Regions from separate parts of the Serratia sp. BNK-23 genome, predicted to be linked through region 3. Evidence: predicted binding sites of a transcription regulator. Region 3 holds the regulator's gene; each other region holds the start of a gene.

Region 1 (3,016 bases), 1.9 Mb from region 3:
ACCGCCGGCGCTTTCAACAGCGCGGAGCGGGTGACGCCGTTCGGGAAATAGCGCTCGGCGAAGCCGCTGGAGGCCACGAACAGGTAGTCCAGCGCCCCCAGCCGATCCACCAGGCAGCTCGGCAGCGGCTGCGGCTGAATACTCACCGCGCCCACCACTTCACCGCGGCGCAGCCGCTCCTGGGTGCGGGTTTCATCTTCCACCTGCAGATTCAGGCGAATGGGGGAGTCCGCCAGCACCGGCTTCAGCGCCGGCAGCAGCCAGGTCGCCAGACTGTCGGCGTTGACCGCCAGCGACAGCAGCAGCGGCGTATCGACGCCGGTGTCGTTGCCCAGCCACTCTTCCTCCAGCAGCTCCACCTGATGCAGCAGCGCCAGCAGCTTTTGCCCCTGTTCGGTCGGGCGCGGCGGCACGGTACGAACCAGCAGCGGTTGGCCGAACAGGTTTTCCAGCTGTTTGATGCGTTGGGATACCGCCGATTGCGTGATACAGAGTTTTTGCGCGGCGCGCTCGAAGCCGCGCTCACGGATCACCGCGTCCAGCGCTTGCAGCGTACGATAGTCTGGGCGTTTCATCGGAAAGATATCCCTTAAATTAGAATGATACCGGCACTATGCCACATTTTACGCATGGCGCAGGTGGAAAAATCACGCCCCCAGCTCGCCGCCAAGCGGGTAAAAATGCGGGCTGCGGTAAATAAGTGTGATCCTGCCGGCGTGAAAAACAGCGTTTTACCCTATAATACGCACACGTTTTCGTACAGAGGCAAGGGACATATTATGACGCAGGATGAACTGAAAAAAGCGGTGGGCTGGGCGGCGCTGGAATACGTGACGCCGGGCACCATCGTCGGGGTCGGCACCGGCTCTACCGCCGCCCACTTTATTGACGCGCTGGGCTCTATCAAGCACCAGATCGAAGGCGCGGTGTCCAGCTCCGATGCCTCCACCGCCAAGCTGAAAAGCCTCGGCATCCACGTGTTCGACAGCAACGAAGTGGACTCGCTCGATATCTACGTGGACGGCGCGGACGAAATCAACGGCCATATGCAGATGATCAAGGGCGGCGGCGCGGCGCTGACGCGCGAGAAGATCATTGCCGCCATCGCCAAGAAATTTATCTGCATCGTCGACGCCAGCAAGCAGGTGGACGTGCTGGGCAAATTCCCGCTGCCGGTGGAAGTGATACCGATGGCTCGCTCTTACGTGGCGCGTGAGCTGGTGAAACTCGGCGGCCTGCCGGAGTATCGCCAGAACGTGGTGACCGACAACGGCAACGTGATCCTCGATGTGCATAACCTGAGCATTACCGACGCCGTGGCGCTGGAGAACAAGATCAACGGCATCGCCGGCGTGGTGACCGTGGGGCTGTTCGCCAACCGTGGCGCGGACGTGGCGCTGGTCGGCACCCCGGAAGGCGTGAAAGTGGTCAAATAAGCTTCTGCCGTCTGTGGCCCGGCGGTGCCGGGCCGCATAATTCTTCGGTTAAAATATCTTTTCTGAAAAACGGCAAATTTGGTGACTTATGTCACATTGTGAAAACTGACTCCCCAAAGCTTCTGCCGAAAACTTTCCCTATGGCATTTTCTGCCGTAAACCGCCATCAACGCTGCGCCTTGTCCTGCCGGGCAGGCAATCGTTTGTATTGCCGCCCGCGTTATTTTTGTTATGTTGGATGGGAGCTGTGTCGTCACAGCCGCTTCTGAAGTCTGAACATAGGGTCGGGTAAATGGCAAAAGTATCATTGGAGAAAGACAGGATTAAATTCCTGTTGGTGGAAGGGGTTCATCAGAGCACGGTCGATAATTTGCGTGCCGCCGGTTATACCAACATCGAATACCACAAGGGTGCGTTAGACACCGAATCTTTGAAGGCATCCATCCGCGATGCACACTTCGTCGGCATCCGATCGCGTACGCATCTGACTGAAGAGGTGTTCGCCGCCGCAGAAAAACTGGTGGCGGTGGGCTGCTTCTGCATCGGCACCAACCAGGTTGATCTGAAAGCGGCGACCAAACGCGGTATTCCGGTCTTCAACGCCCCCTTCTCCAATACCCGATCCGTGGCCGAAATGGTGCTGGGCGAGCTGCTGTTGATGCTGCGCGGCATTCCGGCCGCCAACGCCAAGGCGCACCGCGGCGTGTGGCACAAACTGGCCGTGGGCTCCTATGAGGCGCGCGGCAAAAAGCTGGGCATCATCGGCTACGGCCATATCGGCACCCAACTGGGCATTCTGGCCGAAGGGCTGGGCATGAAGGTGTTCTTCTACGACATCGAGAACAAGCTGCCGCTGGGCAATGCGCAGCAGGTGCGCCATCTGTCCGATCTGCTCAATATGAGCGACGTGGTGACGCTGCACGTGCCGGAAACGCCATCGACCAAAAATATGATGGGGGCGGAAGAACTGGCGCTGATGAAACCGGGTGCCATTCTGATCAACGCCTCGCGCGGCACCGTGGTGGATATTCCCGCGCTGTGCGACGCGCTGGCCAGCAATCACCTGGCGGGCGCGGCGATCGACGTCTTCCCGGAAGAGCCGGCGACCAACAGCGATCCGTTCAACTCGCCGCTGTGTGAGTTCGACAACGTGCTGCTGACGCCGCACATCGGCGGTTCCACTCAGGAAGCGCAGGAGAACATCGGCGACGAAGTGGCCGGCAAGCTGGCGAAATACTCCGACAACGGATCGACTCTGTCCGCCGTCAACTTCCCGGAAGTGTCGCTGCCGGCGCATGGCCCGAACGCCAGCCGCCTGCTGCACATCCACGAAAACCGTCCGGGCGTGCTGACGCAGATTAACCAGATCTTTGCCGAAGAGGGGGTTAACATCGCCGCACAGTATCTGCAAACCGGGCCGGAAATCGGCTATGTGGTGATCGACATCGAAGCGGAAACCGCGCGCGCCGACGCCGCGCTGCAGCGTATGAAAGCCATCGACGGCACCATCCGCGCCCGCCTGCTGTTCTGATTCGGCGGCATGCCGCAACGAAAAAGGCCGGAGCGATCCGGCCTTTTGC
Region 2 (3,016 bases), 1.4 Mb from region 3:
CAGAACCAGCAGTGCTTCGACCAGCGCGCCGGATTGTTGGCCGGTCGCCATGATCAGCGTGGTTTTTGCCGGCACCTGTTCAGATACGTCGATCGCTTTGCGCGCCAGGACGATGAAGCGAGTGATGTTCTGCTGCTGGTTGGCGAGGTTGTGTTCCAGCACCTGCAGCCCGTACAACGCGCCGCCGGCCTCACTGCCCAGCGCCGCCACCTTCGGCGAATTCAGCTTGGCGACTTTCTCCATCGCCGCGGCGGTGCTTTCGGTGTACTCGATTTTCCAGTGCGGGAAGCGGTTAAGGAACTGGCTGCACTGTTGGAACGGCTGCGGGTGGCTGTAGACGGTTTCAATCTGGCCCAGGTCGCTGTCGCCGGCCACCAGAACACAGTGGTCGATCGGGTTGGTCAGTTCGCCGACGATCGACAGGCTGGTGTGTTGCAGCAGATCGTACACCTCGTTAATCGAGCCGGAGCTGGTGTTCTCGATCGGCAGAATGGCATAGTCCGCCTGACCGGTTTCCACCTGGGCGAAGATATCCTGAAACTTTTGGCAGCCGCATTCGATCAGCCGATCGAAATGGCGGGCGGCGTATTGGCGTGCCGCCAGATGCGAATAAGAGCCTTTCGGGCCGAGAAAGGCGATGCGGGCGGAGTGTTGGCTGACGGGGTTGAGCTGGTGCTGCAGCAGCGCCTGCTGGGTCAGGACGGAATCTTCGATAATCAGTTGAAACAGACGGGTGACGTAGAAGCCGTCCAGGTCGTAAGGTTTGGCGGCGGCGATCAGCGCATCCAGCAGATCGCGTTCGCGCTCTTTGTCGCGGATCGGGCGGTGAGAGTGCAGCTTGGTCTTGCCGACTTCGATCGCCAGCTCACGGCGTTCCGCCAGCAGGGCCAACAGTTTCAAGTCCAGTGCGCTGATGCGCTCGCGCAGCACCAATAACGGGTTGTCAGTCATAATCAGCTTCCGCCTTCTGTTCTTATTCGTTGTAAAACAGCCATAAAAAAAGCCCCCTGTCTCCAGGAGGCCTTGTTGTTCGTCTTCGCATTCTTTCTCACACGACGAAACGCCTCCCAGTCAGGGGAAGGTAAAAAAGAATGCGAAGAAAAACGGTGTGCGTGGCATGGTCTACCTAAGGTTAATGTGAACAGGTTTTAAAGTAACCGCTGGCCTTTAGCCCGTCAACAAAAATACCCGACAAAAAACGCGCCCTCGGGCGCGTTTGATGCGGCAATCGCTGTCGGACGGTTATTCCTGCTCTTGCATGACTTCCGGCACGATGTCTTTCACGCTGGCGTTGCAGCGGCGCGCTTCGCCTTTGTGCTGCACTTTGTTCAGCTGGCGCTCCAGCTTGGCGATCAGCTCATTAACGGCGGTATACATGTCATCATGTTTGGCGCTGGCGACCAGCGGGCCGTTAGGCGTGGTAATGGTAGCATCGGCGACAAACCCCTGCGGTTCTTTGGATAAGACGATATGCGGGTTAATCAGCTGGGTCTGCCATTTTTCCAGTTTGGTGAGACGGTCTTCGACGTGATTGCGGATTGCGGGAGTGATATCCATTTGTTTGCTGGTAATGTTCAATGTCATATAACTTACCTCTCTGTCTTTCCGTCTTGGTGAATCCAGCATACCCCGCTTTTTGTTTAAATGCGTGATGTAAATCACGATTTTTTGTCACTTTTTGCAAAGTTAGTTCAATCTGTGATTCAGCATTTGAATTGGCTATCTAATGCTTGAGAGTTGCCGCCGGATGGCGCATTATCGATGAGTTGACCGGTGAGGAGTACTAGCTAACACCGTGTTTTTACTTGTGTATTTTTCCAGTGAAAACCAGGTCGACGCCAATGAAAACGGCAGCCTCGGCTGCCGTTTGGTTTTTCTGCCGTTGCCGACGCGCGCTTATTGCGGGTTGGCGGCGATCACTTTGGCCACTTTGTCAGCCTGGCCGTTCAGCTGCAGCTGCTTGTAGGCATTTTCCATCAGCGGCAACACGTCGTGCGTCGCTTTGGTATCCGGGAATTCACGCAACATCTGCTCGGCGCGATTAACGACCGCGACGTAAGCACCGCGTTTAGTGTAGTATTCCGCCACCGAAAGCTCATACTTGGCCAAACGGTCTTTCAGATACACCAAACGCTTGTTGGCGTCGGTCGCGTATTGGCTGTTCGGGTATTGCTGAATCAACTGGCTGAAGTCGCGGAACGCAGCGCGAGCGTGCTGAGGATCGCGGTCCGAACGGTCAACCCCGAAGAAGCCCTGCAGCGCGCTGTCATCGAGCGCCATGTCGGTCAGGCCGCGCATGTACATCACGTAATCGATGTTTGGGTGCGTCGGGTTCAGACGCATGAAGCGATCGATGGATGCCTGAGCCATCGGCAAGTCGGCGGCCTTATAGTAGGCGTAAATCAAATCCAGCTGGACCTGCTGGGAATACGGCCCGAAAGGATAGCGGTTATCTAACGCTTCGAGTTGCGTAATCGCGCCCTTGAAGTTACCGTCCTGCAGTTTTTGCTGCGCGGTAGCATAGATTTCCGAAGGTGGGTTGTCGGGAACCGCATCCTTGGATGTGGAGCAACCTGCCAGCGCCAGGCTCAACGTGGCTGCCGCCACCAGATATTTCATACGCGTCATGACGTTTTGATTATCCTCAGGGTGTTATTCCGGGAGACTGTCCGTTAAGCTCCCGACAAAGACCAGGTACAATAGCACATTATATTAAACGGCATCGCCGTGAAAACCCAACGTTAACGAAGAAGCTGCATATGGCACAACAAGTACAACTCACCGCAACGGTGGCCGAATCTCAACTCGGACAACGTTTAGATCAGGCTTTGGCCGAATTGTTCCCTGATTATTCACGATCTCGCATAAAAGAGTGGATCCTGGGCGATCGGGTGAAGGTCAATGGCAAAACGTCAAACAAACCGAAAGAGAAGGTGCTGGGCGGAGAGACCGTCGCCATCGATGCACAGATTGAAGAAGAGGCGCGTTGGGAGCCACAGGATATCGCGCTGGATAT
Region 3 (3,016 bases):
CGCCGGTATGGCCACCGCCAAACTGGCGCGTGAAGAAAAGCCGTTAAAACTCAGCCCGGCGCACAAAAAACGTTACCAGCATGCCAAACAGACCGCGATGGCCAAGCTGATGGATCAGATGGGCAAGCCTTACCGCTGGGGCGGCAGCTCGCCGCGCACCGGCTTCGACTGCAGCGGCCTTATCTATTACGCCTATAAGGACGTGGTGAAAATCAAGATGCCGCGCACCGCCAACGAAATGTATCACCTTCGCGACGCGGCGCCGATCAAGAAAAGCGAACTGGAAAGCGGCGATTTGGTGTTCTTCCGCATCAACAACCGCGGCGTGGCGGACCATGTCGGCGTCTATCTCGGCAACGGCAAATTCATCCAGTCGCCGCGCACCGGCGAAGAGATCCGCATCAGCCAGCTCGACAACGACTATTGGCAAAACCATTACATCGGCGCACGCCGCGTAGTGACGCCGAAAACCATCCGTTAATTCCCTGTTCTGCGCGGTTGCGGCCCCGGTCGCAACCGCCTGCTCAAGCTATCGCCCATCGCACTCCCCCACGCGCATTTCTCGCTTTTCCTCCTGTTTTTTATGATGAAAATTGTTAAGATTGAATGACCACAATAAAAAACGGCCCATCTGGCTCCCGCCTGGGCGGGAAGAAAGTGGCGCTGTAAAGGAGGAAGCAATGTCGTTTGAATTACCTGCATTACCGTATGAGAAAAACGCGCTCGAGCCGCACATCTCCGCCGAGACCCTGGAATACCACTACGGCAAACACCACAATACCTACGTGGTTAACCTGAACAACCTGGTGAAAGGCAGCGAGTTCGAGGGCAAATCGCTCGAAGAGATCATCAAGACCTCCAACGGCGGCGTGTTCAACAACGCCGCGCAGGTGTGGAACCACACCTTCTACTGGCACTGCCTGTCGCCACAGGGCGGCGGTGAACCGCAGGGCGAACTGGCGGCGGCGATCGTCAAATCCTTCGGCTCTTTCGCTGCGTTCAAAGAGCAGTTCACCGATGCCGCCGTGAAAAACTTCGGCGCCGGCTGGACCTGGCTGGTGAAAAAACCGGACGGCGCGCTGGCGATCGTCAACACCTCCAACGCGGCAACTCCGCTGACCGGTGAAGATAAACCGCTGCTGACCGTTGACGTGTGGGAACACGCGTATTACATCGATTACCGCAATGCGCGTCCAAAATACCTGGAAAACTTCTGGGCGTTGGTCAACTGGAAATTTGCGGCGGAAAACCTGGCGTAAACGCAGGCCTTGCCGAAGTGACGAGGCGCAGCCAGGCTGCGCCTTTTTTAAAACCGGCGGGAGATCAGTTCAACGCGGCGACAAAGCTGAAAGCGATGATCATCGCCAACGCGCCGACGGTAGTGAACAGAGACATCTTCAGATCGGTATCCATGACAACTCCTTTAAAATGGGCTTTCCTAAGGATAAAAGGCGCACAATTAGTACGTCAAATCATTTTCCCACAGTTCGCCGATAAAATCTTGTTATCATTTCCCGGTTTATAATCTCGATTACCTCTTCCACTTTTGTTCAATATGCGACAAAATTCGCAGTTCACAACTGCGTACCGGCATCCATGCCCCTCCTGATTAAGCGCTGAAGACTTCAACACACTAAAAACTCAGTTTTCGCTTCTCTGGAGAAGGATCTACGTAGGCAAACGATTAACATCACACTTACATGCTGTAAACATGTGAGTTCAGGAGTCATTCCTTACATGGCAACGATTAAAGATGTGGCCAAACGCGCGGGCGTTTCCACCACCACCGTTTCGCACGTCATCAATAAGACTCGTTTCGTCGCCGAAGAGACCAAAGCGGCCGTGTGGGCCGCGATCAAAGAGCTGCACTACTCGCCGAGCGCCGTGGCGCGCAGCCTGAAAGTCAATCACACCAAGTCTATCGGTCTGCTGGCCACCTCGAGCGAAGCGCCCTATTTTGCCGAAGTGATCGAGGCGGTGGAAAACAGCTGCTACAGCAAAGGTTACACCCTGATCCTGTGCAACTCGCACAACAATCTGGACAAGCAGCGCGCCTACCTGGCGATGCTGGCGCAAAAGCGCGTCGACGGCCTGCTGGTCATGTGTTCCGAATACCCGGATCAACTGCTGGGAATGCTGGAGGACTACCGTAATATCCCGATGGTGGTGATGGACTGGGGCGCTGCGCGCGGCGACTTCACCGACACCATCATCGATAACGCGTTCGAAGGCGGCTATCTGGCCGGCCGTTACCTGATCGAGCGCGGTCACCGCGATATCGGCGCCATCCCGGGCCAGCTGTCGCGCAACACCGGCGGCGGCCGTCATCAGGGCTTTATGAAGGCGCTGCAGGAAGCGCATATCGACATTCGCGAAGAGTGGATCGTCCAGGGTGACTTCGAGCCGGAGTCCGGCTACAAGGCGATGCACCAAATCCTGTCGCAAAAACAGCGGCCGACCGCGGTATTTTGCGGCGGCGACATCATGGCGATGGGCGCCATCTGCGCCGCTGATGAGCTGGGGCTGCGAGTGCCGCAGGATATTTCCGTGATCGGCTATGACAACGTGCGCAACGCCCGCTACTTCACTCCGGCGCTGACCACCATTCACCAGCCTAAAGAGCGCCTGGGAGAAATGGCCTTCACCATGCTGCTGGATCGCATCATCAGCAAGCGCGAAGAATCGCAGGTGATCGAAGTGCATCCGAAGCTGGTGGAACGCCGTTCGGTCGCCGACGGTCCGTTCATCGACTACCGCCGCTAATCCCCTGAGCCGGAAGCCTGCACGGCTTCCGGCGCCGCCTCGCTCAGCCACTCCTGATTCAGCGTCTCGCCATCGCCCAGATACGCCAGCAGCCAACTCATCGCCGGCGACGGTTTATCCTGCTGCCAGGTCAGGCAGCAAGGGCTGGCGGGAAACGGCTGCTGCAGCTGCAACGCCTTCAGCTCACCGCGCTGCACCAGCGGCAGCGCCCGATGCGCCGGCATCATGCCGACGCACAGCCCGGCGCACAGAC

The links. Region 3 encodes PurR, which represses purine synthesis genes. Its sites were predicted from a motif close to CANGCAAACGTTTGCNTG; they were not measured.
Region 1: serA (phosphoglycerate dehydrogenase) is a predicted target of PurR. The motif match lies at 1,629-1,646, and genes of this name have one in related genera.
Region 2: raiA (ribosome-associated translation inhibitor RaiA) is a predicted target of PurR. The motif match lies at 1,841-1,858, and genes of this name have one in related genera.

What each region holds. Positions count from the first base shown of each region.
Region 1 covers NZ_CP179900.1:769,992-773,007, forward strand. Annotated here, with positions in the region: gene ACMGF9_RS03630 (LysR family transcriptional regulator ArgP) at 1-575, opposite strand, end outside; gene rpiA (ribose-5-phosphate isomerase RpiA) at 780-1,436, shown strand; gene serA (phosphoglycerate dehydrogenase) at 1,729-2,967, shown strand; gene ACMGF9_RS03645 (5-formyltetrahydrofolate cyclo-ligase) at 3,016-3,016, opposite strand, start outside.
Region 2 covers NZ_CP179900.1:4,094,447-4,097,462, reverse strand. Annotated here, with positions in the region: gene pheA (bifunctional chorismate mutase/prephenate dehydratase) at 1-951, opposite strand, end outside; Phe leader region at 994-1,120, opposite strand; gene ACMGF9_RS19530 (hypothetical protein) at 1,072-1,119, opposite strand; gene raiA (ribosome-associated translation inhibitor RaiA) at 1,243-1,584, opposite strand; gene bamD (outer membrane protein assembly factor BamD) at 1,897-2,628, opposite strand; gene rluD (23S rRNA pseudouridine(1911/1915/1917) synthase RluD) at 2,760-3,016, shown strand, end outside.
Region 3 covers NZ_CP179900.1:2,699,553-2,702,568, forward strand. Annotated here, with positions in the region: gene ACMGF9_RS12735 (C40 family peptidase) at 1-481, shown strand, start outside; gene sodB (superoxide dismutase [Fe]) at 681-1,259, shown strand; gene ACMGF9_RS12745 (YnhF family membrane protein) at 1,324-1,413, opposite strand; gene purR (HTH-type transcriptional repressor PurR) at 1,738-2,763, shown strand; gene punR (DNA-binding transcriptional activator PunR) at 2,760-3,016, opposite strand, start outside.